DNA from 2 places in the Rhodococcoides navarretei genome. Region 2 is predicted to be linked to the other one. Evidence: riboswitches for the same ligand, from Rfam matches in the RefSeq annotation. Region 2 holds a riboswitch; the other holds the start of a gene.
The links. A riboswitch is a leader RNA that binds a small molecule or an ion and turns the genes downstream of it on or off. The one in region 2 is predicted to bind cyclic di-AMP.
Positions count from the first base shown of each region.

Region 1: another riboswitch for cyclic di-AMP. It lies ahead of AABD04_RS18650 (resuscitation-promoting factor Rpf1 domain-containing protein); the one in region 2 lies ahead of AABD04_RS10370 (C40 family peptidase).

Region 1 covers NZ_JBBPCN010000001.1:3,972,168-3,981,609, reverse strand. Annotated here, with positions in the region: gene AABD04_RS18665 (DNA repair helicase XPB) at 1-727, opposite strand, end outside; gene AABD04_RS18660 (helicase-associated domain-containing protein) at 816-3,107, opposite strand; gene AABD04_RS18655 (hypothetical protein) at 3,169-3,357, shown strand; gene AABD04_RS18650 (resuscitation-promoting factor Rpf1 domain-containing protein) at 3,434-4,045, opposite strand; cyclic di-AMP (ydaO/yuaA leader) riboswitch at 4,054-4,254, opposite strand; gene AABD04_RS18645 (YccF domain-containing protein) at 4,531-4,905, opposite strand; gene AABD04_RS18640 (hypothetical protein) at 4,908-5,126, opposite strand; gene AABD04_RS18635 (cold-shock protein) at 5,324-5,740, shown strand; gene AABD04_RS18630 (DUF2771 domain-containing protein) at 5,754-6,266, opposite strand; gene AABD04_RS18625 (MFS transporter) at 6,263-7,873, opposite strand; gene AABD04_RS18620 (glutaminyl-peptide cyclotransferase) at 8,049-8,873, opposite strand; gene AABD04_RS18615 (DUF3027 domain-containing protein) at 8,933-9,442, shown strand, end outside.
Region 2 covers NZ_JBBPCN010000001.1:2,148,876-2,158,317, forward strand. Annotated here, with positions in the region: gene trpD (anthranilate phosphoribosyltransferase) at 1-554, shown strand, start outside; gene AABD04_RS10355 (Lrp/AsnC family transcriptional regulator) at 568-843, opposite strand; gene AABD04_RS10360 (DEDD exonuclease domain-containing protein) at 945-2,696, opposite strand; gene AABD04_RS10365 (hypothetical protein) at 2,900-3,124, shown strand; cyclic di-AMP (ydaO/yuaA leader) riboswitch at 3,240-3,403, shown strand; gene AABD04_RS10370 (C40 family peptidase) at 3,420-3,974, shown strand; gene AABD04_RS10375 (NlpC/P60 family protein) at 4,256-5,344, shown strand; gene AABD04_RS10380 (hypothetical protein) at 5,376-6,746, shown strand; gene AABD04_RS10385 (glycosyltransferase family 4 protein) at 6,770-7,894, shown strand; gene AABD04_RS10390 (AMP-dependent synthetase/ligase) at 7,920-9,442, opposite strand, start outside.

The DNA of each region.
Region 1 (9,442 bases), 1.8 Mb from region 2:
GTTCGCGCTTCCACTGCCGACCGGCGACGGTGTTGGTGACCAGAATCAGCGTGGTCGCCTTGGCTCTGGCCATCGCGGCGGCACCGACCATCGTCTTGCCGGCACCACACGGCAGTACGACGACGCCCGAGCCGCCTGCCCAGAACGAATCGGCCGCCATCTCCTGGTAGTCGCGCAGCGTCCAGTTGCCGCCCTCGGTGTCGAGCTCGATGGGGTGCGCTTCGCCGTCGACGTAGCCGGCGAGGTCCTCGGCAGGCCAGCCGATCTTGAGCAACATCTGCTTCACGTGGCCGCGTTCGCTGGGGTGCACGATCACCGTGTCCTCGTCGACCATCGCACCGAGCATGGGCGCAATCTTCTTGTGCCGCATCACCTCTGTGAGCACAGCGCGGTCCAGGCTGATCAGTACCAGGCCGTGGACCGGGCTCTTGACCAACTGCAGTCGGCCGTACCGAGCCATGGTGTCGACGATGTCGACCAGCAGCGGCTGCGGCACCGCGTAGCGGGAGAAGTTCACCAGCGCATCGACCACCTGCTCGGCGTCGTGGCCCGCGGCACGTGCGTTCCACAGTGCCAGCGGGGTGATGCGGTAGGTGTGCACGTGCTCGGGGGCACGTTCGAGCTCCGCGAACGGTGCGATGGCCGCCCGCGCTGCGCCCGCGAGATCGTGATCGACCTCGAGCAACAACGTTTTGTCGGACTGGACGATCAGCGGGCCGTCGGTCACGGTTCCTCCTAGAGACATCTGCTGCGCCCGAAAGAGCGCAACTTCTCCATTGTCCACAGGTAGGGGCGTGCGTGCACGTGAGCCCGGTCTACTCGACCAGCGCGACCGAGGTGATCCGATGCAGGGTGAAGCGTCGAACCCCACCGGTGGCGGGGTCGAACGCGTCGAGTTGACCGCCGCCGATGCTGATCGGATCGACGATGCGATGCGTGGCAACCCCCTGGGCATCGACGTAGCCGATGCTCACACTCCGCTTGACCTTCGCTGCGGTCTGCAGCAGCGTCATCGTCGCGGTGCTGCTGGCCCGGGATCCGTCGGCGCGAACCACTGCGCCGCCGTTGCCTGCCGCTCGGTCGGCAGCGCGCATCCCGCGCACCAACGACCCAAGTTGTTCCTCGGTGGGGACGGCCGGAGTGCGGAACGCCTGACGCGGCCGCCGTGCCGAGACTCGCGACCCGCGGGCACGCAGATCGACGATGGTGCCGGACGAGTCCTCGCCTGCCGGCGCGAAACCCGCTCCGGCCAATACCGTGAGCACCTCGGCGAGCGGGGCCTGTGAGATCGCGACGGTGGGGGCCAGCGCCCTCAGCGCCAGCGATTCGGCCGCCGGAGACGCCATCACCTCGGCGAGCAACGCCGGATCCTCGCACCGAACGAACGACGCGGCGACGCCTGCTCGGAGGCGGCCGTGTCGACGAGCCACGTCGTCGATCAGATAGGTCAGGGCCTGCGGCACCGGCGTCCGCGAATGGGTTGCGAACAACGCGTGCAACTCGGACGCGCTCAACCCGACATCGAGCGCGCGGCGCAGGCTCGTGTCGCTGATCCGGTACATCGTGGCTGCGCCCGCGGATTCCACGTCGGCCACGAGTTCGATCCGATCCTGCAGGTCCGGCTCGAGCGGGCCGGGTGCCACCAGCGTGAGGTCGGCTTGCACCAGGACGTAGTCGATGGGTTCGGGTAGAGCCGCACGCATATCGGCTTCGGCATTGCCGTCGTGCAGCAACGAGCGACCCGGGGTCGACATCGCTCCACGACCGACGATGCCGAGCGCCGTCGCTTCGGCGAGAACATGGCCGACAGGGGTGACGCCGAAGCGTCCGGACCACCGAGGTCGACGCCACGCCAGGGTGCGAGCGAGGTCGGCGGGCTGCGCTGCGTGCCCACTGCCGAGTTCGGCGAGCAGTTCCAGGATCATGCGTCGATCCCGCGGTGCGGCCGGAGATCGGACTTCCTCGGACAGGGCGGCGATGGGCTTGTCGTTGGGGTCACGCATCCCGATGACCCAGGGTGCCCGTGGCACTTCGAGCCAGGCGGCGGCGAGCGTGTGCCAGCGGGCCGCCGGTGCGGCGGCGAGCCACGCGTCGACGGCAGGCGTGGGTGCCCAGTAATCGTCGCCGTTGTCCGACGCGGGAACCGGGTCCGGTGTTCCGCTGGAGATCAGGTGGGCGGCGGCGAGCAGCTCGACGAGGACGCTCACGCGGTCGTCGTCGAGTCCGGTGGCCTTGGTGATCTTGCGGAGCTCGCGCACTCCCAGGCCCCCGGCTTTGAGGGCGGGTGCCGGTGCGGTCGAGAGTGCCTCGATGATCGCTACGCAGTGCCTGCCCAGCTCGAGTGCCTCGCCTGCCGCGGCGGCGTCCACGTCGGCGAGTGAATGCGTACTGGTGTCGAGCGTGGGTTCGGCGAGAGAGCGTGGGTCGGACATCGGCTCGCCGCGCAGGATCTGCCCGACCTGGACGGGAAGCTCGACGGTTTGCTCGTCCAACCAGATCAGCAGGCCCTTGGCGAGCAGCTTCTGGACGGGCCGATCCGGGGGTGTACCGGGTGCAGCGTCCCTGGTGCGCCCGGTCGGCGACGATCTGGCGAGGGTGTCGAGGAGGTTGCGTTCACCGTCGCCGAGTTCGGCCAGTGCAGCGGTGATGGATGCCTCGGTGAGATTGTCGACCGGGTCGAGTACGCGCCCGATGCGCCACGGCACGGCATCCGCCGCTGCGGGGCTGATCCGGAACCCGGCTGCGTCTCCCCACACCAGTAGCCGTTCGCGGAGTTGGGCCAGCGCCCGGTCGACGCTCTTGGCCAGTGCGCGCTTGGCCACCACGGCAAGCAACGTTGCGCGGGTGACGGGCCGCTCGTAGGCCTCTTCGACGGCGAGGATTTCGAGGACCGTGAGTGCGAGGGTGTCGAGGGTGTCTGCGGTGTGCAGGATCGACCGGCGCTGCTCGGCCCGTCCGGCCAGCACGGCCAGGGATGCGGGCGGCGGCGCGGTCAGATCCGGACGCAGCGACATGGCCTTGATCAGCTCGGCGTCGGTTCGAGCTGCGATCCACTGAGGCAGATCTGGGGGCGTGTCGGTGTGTCGGTTCGCAGTCGTGTCGGTCATCGTCTATCAGATTAGAGACCTGGGCTGGTGCTCGCCGCAGGGCAGGTGTCAAAATGGGCGCATGGTGAACAAGTCGAAGAAGCCCTATGTCGATCCAGGCTGGCCGGAAACCGCTCGCGGTGACCACGCGGTGACCGAACTCTCGTCCGCGCGATCGGGTGGCTTGTCACCCTTCGGTGAGGACACCGAGTTCCCGCTGCCCGTCGAAGACCTGCCCTACGCCCATCCGGTGACCGTGGTCAATCGCTGACCGCGGCCCTCGAACACGAAAAAGCCCCCGACATCGTCGGGGGCTTTTTTCGTACGAGCTGGAGCAGCCAGGCAGCTTACTGGGGCAGGAATGCCTTGTTGGCCTGGTAGAAGTTCACGACCTGCGGATCGAGCTGGATGCCCTGGGCCGCGTTCTGCACGAACGCAGCGATCTGCGGATCGTTGGTGATGTTCTGGACGGCGGTGACGATGCCTTCGACGACCTCGGCGGAGCTGTCCACGGCCGGGATGGACGACAGGTCGGGGAGCGCGGGAACTTCCGGTGCCTTGGGGGTGACCGGAACGCTGCGTTCGGTGGGCGCGCTGTTCAGTCCGAGGCTGGAGGAGCAGGACGGCCATGCGCCCCAACCCTGCGAGTCGAGGACCTTCTCTGCAACTGCGATCTGCTCTTCGCGGCTGGCCTGGTTGGCCGTGGCCGCGTACTGCTGTCCACCGTGTGCGTTCCAGGTGCTGGGGGAGAACTGCAACCCGCCCTGGTAACCGTTGCCGGTGTTGATGCCCCAGTTGCCGCCGGCTTCACACTGAGCCAGGCGATCCCAGTCGGAATCCGGTGCCGCGTTGGCAGTGCCGGTGAAGGCGATGCTCGCGGTGCCCATGATGGCTCCGGTGACTGCGACCTTTGCGACGGTCTTGCCCGTGGTGCTCGGCTTGCGATGACGTCCGCTCATACGAGTTGAAATCCTCTCCACACGCGCCTGCGAGGTCAGCTGTCGGGTTCGGGCTGAGAGGTAGCCCGGCCGTTTCGCTCACTCCTGAAAGTGGGCAATTGGGCTTCACCCCAAGGGAAGTCGGTGAGGCTTCGTGAGTCGCTACAACTTCCCGGTTGTCCATGGAGGACGTGGGTCCCCCGTCCTCGTCCCCTGGGTGATCGTCGAGGGTGTTCCGGTTCCCGCGGGACGAGGTTTGGCGCTGCGGGCCGGAATTCGGCCGAACTTTCCGGCCGCTGCTGACCGTACTGAAATTCCCGCCTTACGTCACTATTTGGTAACTGTCGGTTTCGGGGCGTCGCCGCGAGCGCGTTTTGTACCTCTTTCGGGTGTCTCGCGTCCGCCCAGCTAGTGGACGTGCCGGGCATTGAACCCCTGTCCGTTGCCTGTCCGTTACCGGAGCGTGATGTGATGGAAGTCACACCGGCGGCAACCGATCCGAGAGGTCACCGAATGGCAACGATGTCCTTGCCGAGGGGCATCAGCGATAAGGGAATCATCTTCAGGTTCGCGATCGCCAACGGAATACCGATGATGGTGATCGCCATGGCGACGGCCGTGACCACGTGAGTCAGGGCCAGCCACCAACCGGCGAGGATCAGCCACAGCACGTTCCCCACGAGTGCGCCGGATCCGGACCCCGGCTTGTCGACGATCGTCGAGCCGAACGGCCACAGTGCGTAGACGCCGATGCGGAACGACGCGATGCCGAACGGAATGGTCACGATCAGGATGCACAGCAGAAGTCCGGCGAGGAAGTAGCCCAGTGCCAGCCACAGGCCGCCGAAGACCAGCCAGATGACGTTCAGGATCAATCTCATGATCAGCGCGCCCGTCGTCCGGATGCCAACGCGTAGACCAGGGCCAGCACGAAGCCGGTCGGCGCGGAGAACATGGCCGTCAGATACAGCCCGAGTGGGGGCTTGGCGGCGGAGAAGATCGGAAACACGAGGATCGCGACAATGGCGACGAGGCCGATCGCGAACAGGGCCAGCGCGATGCGCAGCAGTACGGTGCTGCTCTTACGAGTCGATGTGTCCACATGCACCACGGTAGTGCGAAGCGTGCTGCGGTGAGGGCGCGGTGAGGCGAACAACTCGAATGCTCTATCCGGGCTCACCGCGCTAGACTGGCGTATTCGCGTCCTACGTTCTCGTGGGGCGCGAAACTTGTGCGGACCGAACATCGGTTCCACGAACAACGCAACCATCGACAGCAACAGATGAACGGGTGAGCTCAGTGCCGACCGGCAAGGTGAAGTGGTACGACGTCGACAAGGGATTCGGATTCCTCTCGCAGGAGGAAGGCGAGGACGTCTACGTGCGTTCCTCGGCGCTGCCCGAGGGCGTCGAGGGCCTCAAAGCCGGTCAGCGCGTCGAATTCGGTATGGCCGCAGGCCGTCGCGGGCCCCAGGCGCTGAGCCTGAAGGTGCTCGAGCCGGCACCGTCGGTGCGTCAGAACACCGGAAGCACCCGCCGCGAACCCGTCGAGCGCAAGCACACTCCCGACGAACTGCACGGGATGGTCGAGGACATGATCACGTTGCTCGAGGCCACCGTGCAGCCCGAACTGCGTAAGGGCAAGTACCCGGACCGCAAGATCGCGCAGCGCATCTCCGAGGTGGTCCGGGCCGTCGCGCGCGAGCTCGACAGCTGATCCAGGAGAACGACTAGGGCAGCATCCCGATCGACCAGATGGCGTGGCTGACGAAGCCCTCCTGATTGGTGTCGGTGTCGATGATGCCGGTGGGCAGGCGAACCTCGATTCCGAGCAGGGTTCGATCGCTGTCGTCCGTCGTCGGCACCGTGACGCTCAACCTGGTTCCCGGTTCGTTGAACCGGCTGTCCTCGACGATGTTCCCGCTGTCGTCGCCGTAGACCAGGGCGAGTACCCACGGTGCCGAGTAGACGGCCTCGGGGAGTGAGAGTTGCACCGTCGGTGCAGTGCCCACCCGAATCTCGGTGGTCTCTCCCACGTTGGTGCACAGCGGGTCGCTGATGGCGCAGTACAGGTACGGCTCGACCTCGACGGTCCGCCCGTTGGAGTACGCGGAGATGACGGGTTCCTTCTCCGGTGCGTTTCCGATCAGCAGGGCGAGCACCGCGACGAACGCGACGGCGACGACGAGCAGACCCGCGGAGAGCAGGGCCGCGATCTTCTTGGTGCGGGGAGCGAGATTCACTTGGTCACATTTTCGCCGAAGGTACCGTCGGACACTTCTTGTTCGACGTGGTCGGGGCGGTTGCCGCCGAAGCCGGGCAGAAGCGATCTGCCACGGTAGGTGAGGAATGTCTGCACGAGCCCGATCGTAAGCAACACCGAGACCACGCTGAAACCGAGCCAATACTCGGTGGGTAGCAGGACGCCGAGCGTGCCGCCGAGCACCCAGCACAGCTGCATGACGGTCTCCGATCGGCCGAATCCCGACGCGATCGACTCCGGCGGCAGATCGGCCTGCAAGGACGCGTCGAGCGAGACCTTGGCCAGCGCGCTGGCGCTCGACGCCACGAGCGCGGCCACCGCCGCGGTGAGCAGGCTGTCGGTCACTGCGGCGACGACGGCCACCACCGTGACGGCGAGGGTGCAGCGAAGGACCACGAGGGATGGCCGGCCGAGTTTGATCCTGGCACCGAGGGCGTTGCCCGAGAAGTTGCCGAGGCCTGCTGCGGCTCCGACGAGTCCGAGCATGGCGGCCTGCTGCAGCGGTTCGTGTTCGGTGCGGGATTTGGCCACGAAGGCGATGTAGAGAGTCAGGAAGCCGGTGAGAATCCGGATGGTGCCGTTGCCCCACAGGCCGACGATCACTGCCCGGCCCAACGGTTGTCTGCGATTCTTGGCGGGTCCGTCGGCCCGTGGCGTGCGCCTGAGGTTCTCCGTCGGAGCCCCGTTGCCGGGATAGTCGTTGCCGCGGTCTCGATCGGCGTGGTGCTGATCCGCGTGGTAGCTCAGGGTCGCGGGCACCTCGCCCTCGGTGATCTCCACCCAGGACGGGATGCGCATGCTCAGGTAGGCACCGAGAACGGTGATCGCGGCGACGAACCACAGAGCCCCTGGGGAGTCCGCAACGAACGCGATGCCGCCGGCGACAGCGCCGGCGGCGATGGTGCCGCCGAGCAGACCGAACACGGTGAGTCGAGAGTTGACGCGCACGAGGTCGATGTCCGGTGGCAGTACTCGCGGCGTCACCGCACTCTTGAGTACCGCAAAGGACTTGCTGAGGACGAGCATGCCGAGCGCGGCCGGATACAACACCCAGCTGTCGAAGTTGAACACCAGCACCACCGCCAGCACGGTGCGCAGCCCGAACGAGGTGGCGAGCGCGATGCGTCGGCCGTGTTGCAACCGGTCGAGCAACGGTCCGATGAGCGGCGCGATCAGCGCGAACGGCGCGATCGTGATGACGAGATACAGCGCGACCTTGGTCTTGTCCTCCCCGGTGGCCGCCGAGAAGAACAGAGTGTTGGCCAAGGCGATCGCGAGCGCGGCGTCCGACGCGAAGTTCGCCATGGTCGCGTAGGTGAGCGCCGTCAGTCCGGACTTGTCGGCACCGTCGGCTTTCGCGGCTCGCTGGAACGACGCGATTCCCTTGCCGGTCAGTTCGCGTCCGCGCATGGCGGCGACGCGGGTGACGGTCAGCTTCTTGGGCATCGGCGGCGGCTTGCGGGCACCGGACTTGCCGCGCGCCGCCGTGATCTGCTCGGTTCGCGGCGGGTGCAACGGCGGCAAGGGCTGACGCCTGCTCGGGACATGGGTGGGCGTGACAGGAGTCGCGGGTGGGTAGTTCGCCAGACCCGGATGCGCGAGTGGGTCGGGAGAAGTGCCTGCGGAGTGGTCCTGGTGTTGGTCGTGAGCGGAGCCCGCGGAGTGATCCTGGTGTTGGTCGTGAGCGGAGCCTGCGGAGTGATCCTGGTGGGGGTCGTCCGCACCCGGTGGGGTGTGGGGGAGACGTGGATCGGTCACGGTGTCAATTCTGTCCTACGGGCGCGGTTTCGGTGAATCGCACCTCGAAGATCCTGGGCCAGTATTTGCCGGTCACGAGGAACCGGTCGGTGCCGGGAATCTGCGCGATGCCGTTGAACACGTCGGCGCCGTCTCGTTCGGAGGCCGACATCGAATTCCACAGTGGGGTGCCGTCGATGACGGCTGTCACCGCGCCGGTCTCGGGGTCGATGCGCATGATGTCGAAGGTCTGCCACACGTTGGCGTACACCGATCCGTCGTCGGCGCACTCGAGTTCGTTGAGCCGCTCCACCGGATTGCCGTCGAGCGTGACGTCCACGGCGGATTCGGCCTCGAACGAGGTGGGGTCGCGGAAGGTGAGGGTGGACGAGCCGTCGCTCATGACGAGGCGCTCGTCCTGCGAGCACAGTCCCCATCCTTCGCCGTCGTAGTCCACTCGGCGTCGCTCGGCGAGGCTGTCCGGGTCCCGTTCGATCGCGACTCCGTCCTGCCAGGTGATCTGCCAGAGGGTGTCGCCGTCGACGGTGATGCCCTCGCCGAACAGGTCGGACGGCAGATCCTCCCGCCCCAGTTCGGTCATGTTCTCGAGCGAGGTACGCCGGACGAACGACGAGCCTTCCAGTCCGGTGCCTTCGTAGAGGACGTCGCCGTCGATCTCGAATCCCTGGGTGAAAGCGTCGTCGCCGCGGTCGTATTCGCGGACGACCTCGGTGGTCAGTGCCGGAACCGAGTCGGACGTCACCGGAGCCGGTTGCGTCGTCGACGAGCATGCGGACACGGCCAGCAGTGAGGTCACGACGGCAGCGAAGGTGCGAGCACGGACGGTCATTGCACCCATGATGGCAGCCCGAACTGGGCGTCACCGAGTCGATGCGGCAAACTGAATGTGTGAGTTTCACATCTTCTCCAGAGCTCGATTCCATCCGCCCCGTCTTGGCCGATGCCGTGGACCTTGCGCGGCAGGCACTGCTCGACCTGGGAGAGGGCGGTATCGGCGAGTACCTCGGGGTCACCGTCGAAGACTCCAGTGCGGCCACTCACCGGTTCGCCAGCGATCTCGAGGGGTACCGCGGTTGGCAGTGGGCCGTTGTGGTCGCCGCCCCGGAGGACGCGGATCACGCCACCGTCAGTGAGCTCGTTCTCCTGCCCGGCCCCGACGCCCTCGTGGCACCGTCCTGGGTGCCGTGGGACGAGCGCATCCGTCCCGGCGATCTGGGGCCCGGTGACCTGCTGTCTCCGCGCCAGGACGATCCGCGGCTCGTGCCGGGGTACGTCGCGTCCGGTGACCCTGCCATCGACGAGGTGGCAGGCGAGATCGGTCTCGGCCGAACCAAGGTCACCAGCCTCGAAGGACGTCTCGACGCCGCCCAGCGCTGGCACGACGGAGACTTCGGTCCC
Region 2 (9,442 bases):
GCTTCGCTGCCGCACCGCGCAAGGAAATCGGAATCCCGACGGTCTTCAATGTTCTTGGGCCACTGACGAATCCGGGGCGTCCGCGCGCCGGCCTGATCGGCTGCGCCTTCGAGAATCTCGCTCCGGTGGTCGCCGACGTGTTCGCCGCCCGTGGCAGCTCGGTGCTCGTCGTACGCGGCGACGACGGACTGGACGAGATCACCCTGTCCACCACCACCACCGTGCACGTGGTGTCCGGGGGCTCGGTCACGGTCGAGTCGATCGATCCGCTCGCCTACGGCATAGCCCGGGCACCGATCGAAGCACTCAGAGGCGGTGACGCAGAATTCAATGCGGCAGTGGCCCATCGCGTGTTCGCCGGCGAGCGCGGACCGATCCGCGACGCCGTCCTGCTCAATGCGGCCGCAGCATTGGCGGCGCACCATGGAGTGTCCGGCGACCTCCCCGCCCGCATCGAGGCCGGATTGGCCGCAGCCGCAGCCACTGTCGATTCCGGCGCAGCAGCGCGGCTCCTCGCCGACTGGGCTCGGTGCACCACAGAGCTCGCAGACTGACGTCGATCGGCGACTACTCGCCGATCGAGAACCCCGCATCCACGTCGGCGCTCGAATACGACTGGAACGCAATGTGAGTGGTGGTGCTGCGCACACCTCGCACGCGATTGATGTGCTTGGTGATGACCTCTGCGATCGAGGCATGATCGCGAACCTTGACGATGGCGATCAAATCGACATCTCCGGCACACGAGTAGACCTCCGACACACCGTCGACATCGGCAACGGCCTGCGCCGCCTCCGGAATCAAGTCGGCCTCGGCGTCGATCAAGACGATGGCATTGATCATCTGCGCTCCTCAAGAATCTCGAGCCCAACACATCGCGAGCTTCGAGCAAACCCTAGTTGCTGACGGTCCTCACCGGTCGTTCCGCGGGCTCCACTCGTGCTTCATAAGTCGTTCCGCGGGCTCCACTCCTGCCTCACCGATCGTTCCGCGGGCTCCATTCCTGCCTGCCTCGCTGCTTCTTTGGCCGTCCGACACCACGACTCCCACGAACCTGCCGACCTCGCGGGGCTGCAGTAGCCACTGCTCGTCCGCACGATCCGAACCCCGTCGGTGCGCAGCCAGGACGCGATCAGGGCCACTTCCTCCGGTGGTGCGCCTCTCAGGGGCGTCGTATCGGGAATCACGGTCTCGGCCGACGCGGCGATGGCATCGACCACCGGCATCGGGTGCACTCCGCGCGGCGCGACGGCAGCGCCGGCGAGGCGTCCGAATCGCACCACGATCAACTCCCACCCACCGTCGGGAGTGCGGCGCGCCGCAACGAGTTCGGCAATGGCGGCCACAGCTGCCGACCGATGCATCCTGCGTAGTGCGTCCACGGTGATCGCGATGCGGTCGCGCAGCCGAGCAGCCGTCTCGTACAGCTCCTTGTCCGCGAGGTCGTCGACGCGGCGCCGCATGGAATACAGAACGGCGTCGTCCTGACCGCACACGAGCGCGAGAAACTGCGTCGGAGCCTCCGAGTACTCGTCGGCCGTCAGCGGTCCGGACAGCGCCGCAGGGCAGCCGCCCACGTCGGTTGCCGGGCAGTTGTCACCGTGACGGACCGAGCGAGACAGACGGCGAGTGCACGTTCGTAGACGACAGAACTCCGCGACGAGGGCGGCGGCCTCCGCGGCATCACCGCGAACCGAGAACGGTCCGAGACCGTTCGGTGCCGGTGCGCGAACGATCGACAAGCGAGGGAAGGCCTCGTCGGTCAGGGTGATCCACCACCCCTTCTTGGGGAACTTCGAACGACGGTTGTACGGCGGGATGTGCGCCGAGAGCAGACGCAGTTCCCGGACTCCTGCTTCGAGGGCGTGCGCGCACTCGACGTGGTCGACGCGAGTGGCCAGCGCGACCATCTCCTTCATCCGGCCTCTCGTCTCCGAGCCGGTGAAGTAGTTGCGCACGCGCCGCTTGAGGTTGTTCGACGTACCGACGTACAGCACCTCGTCGGACGGGCCGCGGAACAGATAGACACCGGGCGTGCCGGGAAGATGGGCGGCCAGCCCGCGTTTGGCTCGTTGGCCGGCCGACACCGCTGGTAGGTAGTCGACCAACTCGGCGTAGCTGTGGACCCCCTGATTGCCCACACGCTCGATGAGGCCGTGCAGAACGTCGACTGTCGCTCGGGCGTCGTCGAGCGCGCGGTGCGTCGGTCGGGTGCCGGATCTGAACAGAGTCGACAGCGCAGACAGCTTCACCGACGGTGCCTCGTCGCGCGTGAGAACTCGACGAGCAAGTTTGACGGTGCAGAGCACCTGGAACCGAGGCCATGCGATGTCGAGGCGACTGGCGGCTGCTTTGAGGAATCCGGTGTCGAACCCGGCGTTGTGAGCAACGAGCACCGAACCCCGCGCGAATTCGAGGAAACCGGGCAGTACCCGCTCGATCCGAGGCGCACCGATGAGCATCGCCGACGTGATGCCGGTCAACTCCACGATGTACGGCGGGATCGACCTGCCAGGATCGATGAGGGTGGCGAACTCGCCGAGGATCTCGCCCCCGCGAACCTTCACAGCTCCGATTTCGGTGATGGCTTCGGTGTCAGCGCTGCCGCCGGTGGTCTCGAGGTCGACGACGACGAACGTGGTCTCGTGCAGCGGAGTGTCGAGTTCGTCGAACGTCAGCTGGATGGGCAGGCTCACCGGGACGAGATTAGGTCCGACCTCCGACAGGAATGCCCACCGTGTCGTCGAACGCAGTCGTGTCACGAAACCTGTCGGTGGCCGGCGCTATCTTTCGTTCGATCGGCTGATTCGACCGCCGGAAACCGAAAAGAGACAAGGATCACATGATCATCGACTGCAGTGACTGCCTGGTCCGTGACATCGCGTGTGCGGATTGCGTCGTGACGGTCCTTCTCGGGGCACCCGGGATGCCGGCGAGATCGGATGGGCGGTGGGTCGGACCACCCTCTCGTATCACCCTCGAGCAGGAGGAATTGGGCGCTATGGGGGTGCTTGCCGATGTCGGTCTGGTACCCACGCTCAAGCTCGTAGTGGACGACGACGACACTTCCGAGATTCCGTTGTTATCGACTCGTGACACACCGGGCGACCAACGCGCTGGATAGCTGGTTTCGGGCCGATTTCACTCGCTTCGGCGAGTTGGGGTCGACACGGAGGTATGCCATTTCGTAACCTTCCTGAGACCTTGCGGAGTCTCGCCAGTCCAAACCGGAGTGGCGTCGCAAGTCACCGCCTAATCGTTCACTCGCGAGAGTGTTCGTACCGGGAACCCGATATCTACTGGGGTGAATCCCGCTGAGCCACTGCACAGTGGCCGGTGGGTAGGGCTGCTCTTCCCAGCCCGAACCCGTCAGCTAACTCGGTCGGCGGACGATAGGAAGAAACGGAGCACCATCTTTCGTGGCGTCACAACTTTCCAACCGATCATTGCGGCGAGTCCTCGTAGCCGGAGCGCTCACGGCAGGCGTGGTCATCCTTCCCGCCGCACCCGCAATGGCGGCCCCCCTCACCATTCCCGGCGTCGGAACCTTCGAGATTCCTGACATCCCGGGCCTTCCTCCTCTCAACGTTCCGGGTATGCCTGCACCGGGAGCTCCGTTGGCTCCCCAGGTCACTCCTGCAGCGAAGGCCGTTCAGGCCGCAGAGTCCAAGATCGGCGCACCCTACGTGTACGGCGCTTCGGGTCCGGACTCGTTCGACTGCTCGGGCCTCGTCCAGTGGGCGTACAAGCAGGCCGGCGTCAGCCTGCCCCGCACGAGCTACGACCAGGCAGCCGCAGGCACTCCGGTGTCGCGAGACAGCCTGGCCCCCGGCGACGTCGTTTCGTTCTACGACGGCTCGCACTCGGGCATCTACGTCGGCAACGGCAATGTGGTGCACGCATCCACGTCCGGCGTGCCGGTCAAGGTTGCTCCGCTTGCCTCGATGCCGTTCGACGGCGCTCGCCGTTACTGATTCGAGCGAGCGACGTTCGTTGTGAACGACCGACAGGGTCGAACCGACTACCGGTTCGGCCCTGTTGTCGTATCCCGGGCGGGACGCCCGCGACACGCCGGTCCGGTGGACAGCGGGACGTCCAGTTCGTAATCTGATCGAGACCTGGTCGACGTTTACTTTGTGACCTGTCACCTGAAACCCCCATCGATTTCGGACCGTGATCGCGTCCGCGCCCGTAAGAGCATGGGTAGGGTTCGTTTTCGGTCTATTTTTCCAACCGTTGTCTCGATCGAGACAACATGTGTGAGGACGGAGAGTCGCTTTCCGTGGCGATATCGAGATCTACCCGAGTGGTGCGGCTGGTCCGTAACTCGGTGATTGCTGTCGCGTTGGCCGCGAGCATCACCGTGGTGCCGACAACAACGGCGATCGCACAGCCGGGATTCGACTCGGCGTCCGACGCACAGACCGAACTTGCCGAGCTGTCTCGCGAATCCGAGCAGACCACCGAATCCCTGCACAACGCTCAGATCGATCTCGATGCCAAGAATCAGCAGCAACTCGACGCGCAGGCCGTCGTCGAACAGAGCCGTGCTGCCGTCGACGCAGCGCAGGCACAATTGGCGCAGCTCAAGCCGGCCATGGACAAGGTTGCCAACGTCAACTACCAGGGTGCGCGGACCAATCGACTGTTCGCCGTCATGGTCAGCGACTCGCCACAGCAGTTGCTCGATCAGATGTCGGCACTCGATGTGATCTCGGCGGAGACCGCCGATCAGGTCGCGCGCTTCAAGCAGGCGAGTTCGGACGCCGTGACCGCCGAGCAGGCCGCGAATGCGGCTGCGGATCAGGCACGCGTTGCGGCCGAACAGGCCAAGGTCGTCAGCGACGACCTCCAGGCCAAGCAGAGCGAGTTGCAAGGTCAGATCGCCGAGGTGATGGCCGCCTACAGTGCTCTCACGTCCTCCGAGCAGCTGGCTCTCGCCGGATCGGCACTGCCCGACGGCTTCGATCCCGCAACGATTCTGCAGGGCCTGACGCCCGGATCCGGTGCGAGCGCGCTGCAGGCCGGGCTGACGCAGATCGGCAAGCCCTACGTCTGGGGCGGAACCGGCCCAGATGGCTTCGACTGTTCGGGGTTGGTCGTGTGGGCTTACAAGCAGGTGGGCAAGACGCTGCCGCGGTCGAGTCAGGCGCAGGCAGCAGGCGGAACCCCGGTGGATCAGAAAGATCTGCAGCCGGGAGATGTGGTGCTGTTCTATCCGGACATCTCACACGTGGGTATCTACGCCGGAAACGGCAACGTGCTCCATGCCTCCACCTTCGGTGTTCCCGTGAAGGTGCAGTCGATGGCATCGTTCCCGTACTACGGGGCGCGTCGATACTGACAGTGTGCCTCGACGATCGCCGAACGCCTGCATGAGTGGCTCCAGCGGGCACTCCGGAGTGCATGCTCTCGTGCGATCGGCACGGTTGCGCTGGTTGGCGGTCGTCCTCGTTGCGGCGGTGGCGGTCTCGGCCTTCCTGATTCATCGAGCCGGCACCTCCGACGGCATATCCGACACATCCTCGGCCGTCACCGATCCCCAGGCCTCACCGACCTACGATCAACAGCGCCGCGCCGACGTGACCGTTCTCCTGGATCGGTGGGCTCGCGCGGTTCGTTCCGGCGATGTCGATGCGCTGCGGGAGCTGATGGATCCGCGGGCCGATCCGGGTTTCGTGGAAGCGGAGGTGCGTCGGGCAGCAGTGGTGTCGGCCGTCCCGTTCGCCGATTTCGGCTACGACCTGGGACATGAGCCGGAGACCCCGGTTCCGCCGTCGATCGCAGAGGCGCTCGATGCCACCGACGTCTGGGCGCCCTCGGTGTATCTGCGATACGCGGTCACCGGACCGGACGCATCGCCGACGCGTCGGCCGGTCTCACTCGTCGTGGCCGAGCGAGACGGTCGGTGGCGGTTGGTCGACGACGCGGACCTGTCCGAGTATCGACGCCAGACCTGGCGCGGGCCATGGGATTTCGGACCACTGACCGTGCGTTCGGTGCCCACTGCAGCCGGGACCTCGGTGGTCGTGGGGCATCCGGATCGCGAGCAGTTCGTCGACAGCCTTGCCGCCGAACTCCCATCGGCAACGGCGGCGGTCACCGATTTCTGGGGAGACGACTGGGCGCGCGACGGGCTGGTTTTCGTTGCCTCCTCCGCGGAGGAGTTCGCCGAACTGACGGGGTCCGATCCGTCCACCGATGTGGCCGCGGTGACGGTGTCCGACGCGGTGGCGGGCGACGGCTCCCGTCCGACGGGTCAGCGGGTGGTGTTCGGCCCTGATGCCGCGTCGCGGTTGACGCCGTTCACCCTTCGCTCGGTTCTGCGACACGAATTGACCCATGTGGCAGCGCGTGCGCGGACGACGGACGGTACTCCGCTGTGGGTGTCCGAGGGGTTCGCCGACTATTCCGGGTATCGCAATTCCGGTGCCGACTTCGCGCAATTGGCTCCCACTCTGGCCGCCATCGTGGCGGCAGGGGGGCCGCCGACGGTCTTGCCGAAGAACGAGGATTTCGGTGCCGGTGGCACCCGGTCGAGCGTGGCATACGAGTCGGCGTGGTCGGTGTTCGCGTTCGTAGCCGATCGGTTCGGCGAGTCCACGCTGCGCAGACTGTACGAGGAGCTGGCGTCCGAACCAACGAACGAGGGCCCTGCCGATGCTCCTTTCGAGTCGGTACTGCGGTTGAACCGTGCCCAGTTCGTTGCTTCCTGGGGCGACTGGGTGGCTGCTCGGTCACGCTGAGCCGGGGCGCTACGGTTGTCGCCATGCGTCGTACTCTGCTCGTGACGAACGACTTTCCACCTCGCCCCGGTGGTATCCAGTCCTATCTGCACAGCTTTGCCACGCAGCTACCCGCGGACGAGCTCGTGGTCTACGCACCCCGGTGGCGCGGCGACTCGCACGAGAAGTTCGATGCCCAGCAGCCGTTCGAGGTGATCAGACATCCGACGACGCTGATGTTGCCGACTCCGCTCGTCGCCCGGCGCGCGGCTCGAATTCTGAAGTCGCGAGGGTGCGATTCGGTATGGTTCGGTGCGTCGGCTCCGTTGGCTGTGATGTCGTCGCATCTGCGCAAAGCCGGAGCGGATCGCATCGTGGCGAGTACTCACGGCCACGAGGTCGGCTGGTCGATGGTGCCCGGTGGCCGTGCAACGTTGCGCACGATCGGTGAGAACACCGACGTGGTGACCTATGTCAGCAAGTACACCAGGGGCCGCGTGAGCTCGGCCTTCGGCAGGACCGCCGCGCTCGAGCATCTACCGCCCGGTGTCGATACCGATCGTTTCGTGCCCGACGCCGCCGCGCGCGCGGAACTGCGCTCGCGGTACGGCCTCGGAGATCGCCCCACCGTTCTGTGCCTGTCTCGGCTCGTTCCGCGTAAGGGGCAGGATTTCCTGATCCGAGCGCTTCCCGGAATCCGTCGGGCCGTCGACGGAGCGGTTCTGGTGATCGTCGGCGGCGGGCCCTACGAGAAGACGCTGCGCGAGCTCGTTCGATCCACCGGCATGGAGGAACACGTGGTGTTCACCGGTACCGTGCCGTCCGCGGAGCTTGCCGCCCACCACACCATCGCGGACGTGTTCGCGATGCCGAGCCGCACCCGGGGTGCCGGTCTCGATGTCGAAGGACTCGGAATCGTCTATCTCGAGGCGTCTTCCTGTGGCGTCCCCGTCGTCGCCGGTATGTCCGGAGGTGCACCGGAAGCAGTGCAGCACAACAAGACCGGGCTCGTTGTCGACGGTACGTCGGTCTCGGGCATCACCGACGCGATCGTGCGAATCCTGTCCGATCGAACGCTTGCCACGCAGATGGGCAACGCCGGCCGCGCATGGGTGGACGAGGAATGGCGCTGGGACGTTCTGACCGAGAAGCTCCGGTCACTGATCTGATGCTCGTTGCCGCGAGTCGATGCGGCTACCGCGCGTAGATCGACTCGATGTCGTCGGCGTACGTCGACGTGATGACGTTGCGCTTGAGCTTCATCGTGGGCGTCAACTCGCCGTTCTCCTCCGAGAAGTCATGGGGGAGCAGTCGATACTTCTTGATGGATTCCGCATGCGAGACGGACCTGTTGGCGTCGGCTACGGCAGCGTCTATCTCCGCGATGAGATCGGGGTCGGTCCGTAGATCCGCGGCAGTGGCTTCGGAGTCCTTGCCGTGGGCGGACTTCCAGCGATCGAACGCCTCCGGGTCGAGGGTGATGAGTGCGCCGATGAAGGGCTTCTGATCGCCCACGACGACTGCTTGACTGATCAGTGCACCCGCCCGAAGCTGGTCTTCGAGGCCGGCCGGGGATACGTTCTTGCCTCCTGCGGTGACGATCAGTTCCTTCTTGCGACCGGAGATCGTGATGTAGCCGTCGTCGTCGACGGAACCGAGATCGCCGGTGCGGAACCAACCGTCGTCGAGCGACTCTGCCGTCGCGGACTCGTTGCGCCAGTAGCCGTCGAACACCACCGGTCCGCGGAGTTGGATCTCACCGTCCTCGGCAATGCGCACGGTGTTGCCGGGCAGTGGACGTCCGACGCTGCCGACTCGTTGGAATCCGATCGTGTTGACCGCGAAAGCCGCGGTGGTTTCGGTCAGCCCGTAGCCCTCGTAGATCGTCACGCCGATACCCCGATAGAAGTGGCCGAGACGGGCACCGAGCGGGGCTCCGCCGGAGATCGCCAGCTCGCACTTGCCACCGAGCGCTGCCCGAAGCTTGCCGTACACCAACTTGTCGAACACGGTGTGCTTGGCGCGCAACACGATTCCCGGTCCACCGGTGTCCTGGGCTTCACTCCACGCCACCGCACATTCGGTGGCGAGGTCGAAGATCTTGCCCTTACCGTCGGCGTGCGCCTTCTGCTTGGCGGTGTTGAAGACCTTCTCGAACACTCGCGGCACCGAAAGGATGAAGTCCGGTTGGAACGTGCCGAACGTCGCGACGAGATTCGGAATATCGTTGGTGTGGCCAAGGGTGACTCCCGCATCGAACGACGCGATGGACACCGCGCGTGCCAGGACGTGTGCGAGGGGTAGGAACATCAGGGTGCTTCGGCCCTGTGTCATCAGCGATTTCAGTGACGTTTCGCGAATGCCGAGCGATTCGGCGAGCAGATTGGCATGGGTCAGTTGAACGCCCTTGGGGCGACCGGTGGTGCCGGAGGTGTAGATCAACGTGGCCGGGTCCGACGAGCGGAGTGCCGAAACCCGCTGGTGCACGACCTCTTCGGAGATCGAGGCAGCGCCGTCGGTCAAAGCCTGGACAGCGTCGGCACCGGCGGAGTTCTCGATCACGAACGTCTGTCGTACCGACGGCGCAGCTGCCACAACGGATGTGGTCTCCTGCACGTGTGCGTCGTTCTCGAGTATGAGCAGCACCGGCTCGGCGTCCTCGAGGATCCACTCCACCTGCCCGGCCGAGGACGTCTCGTAGATCGGGACCGTCACGC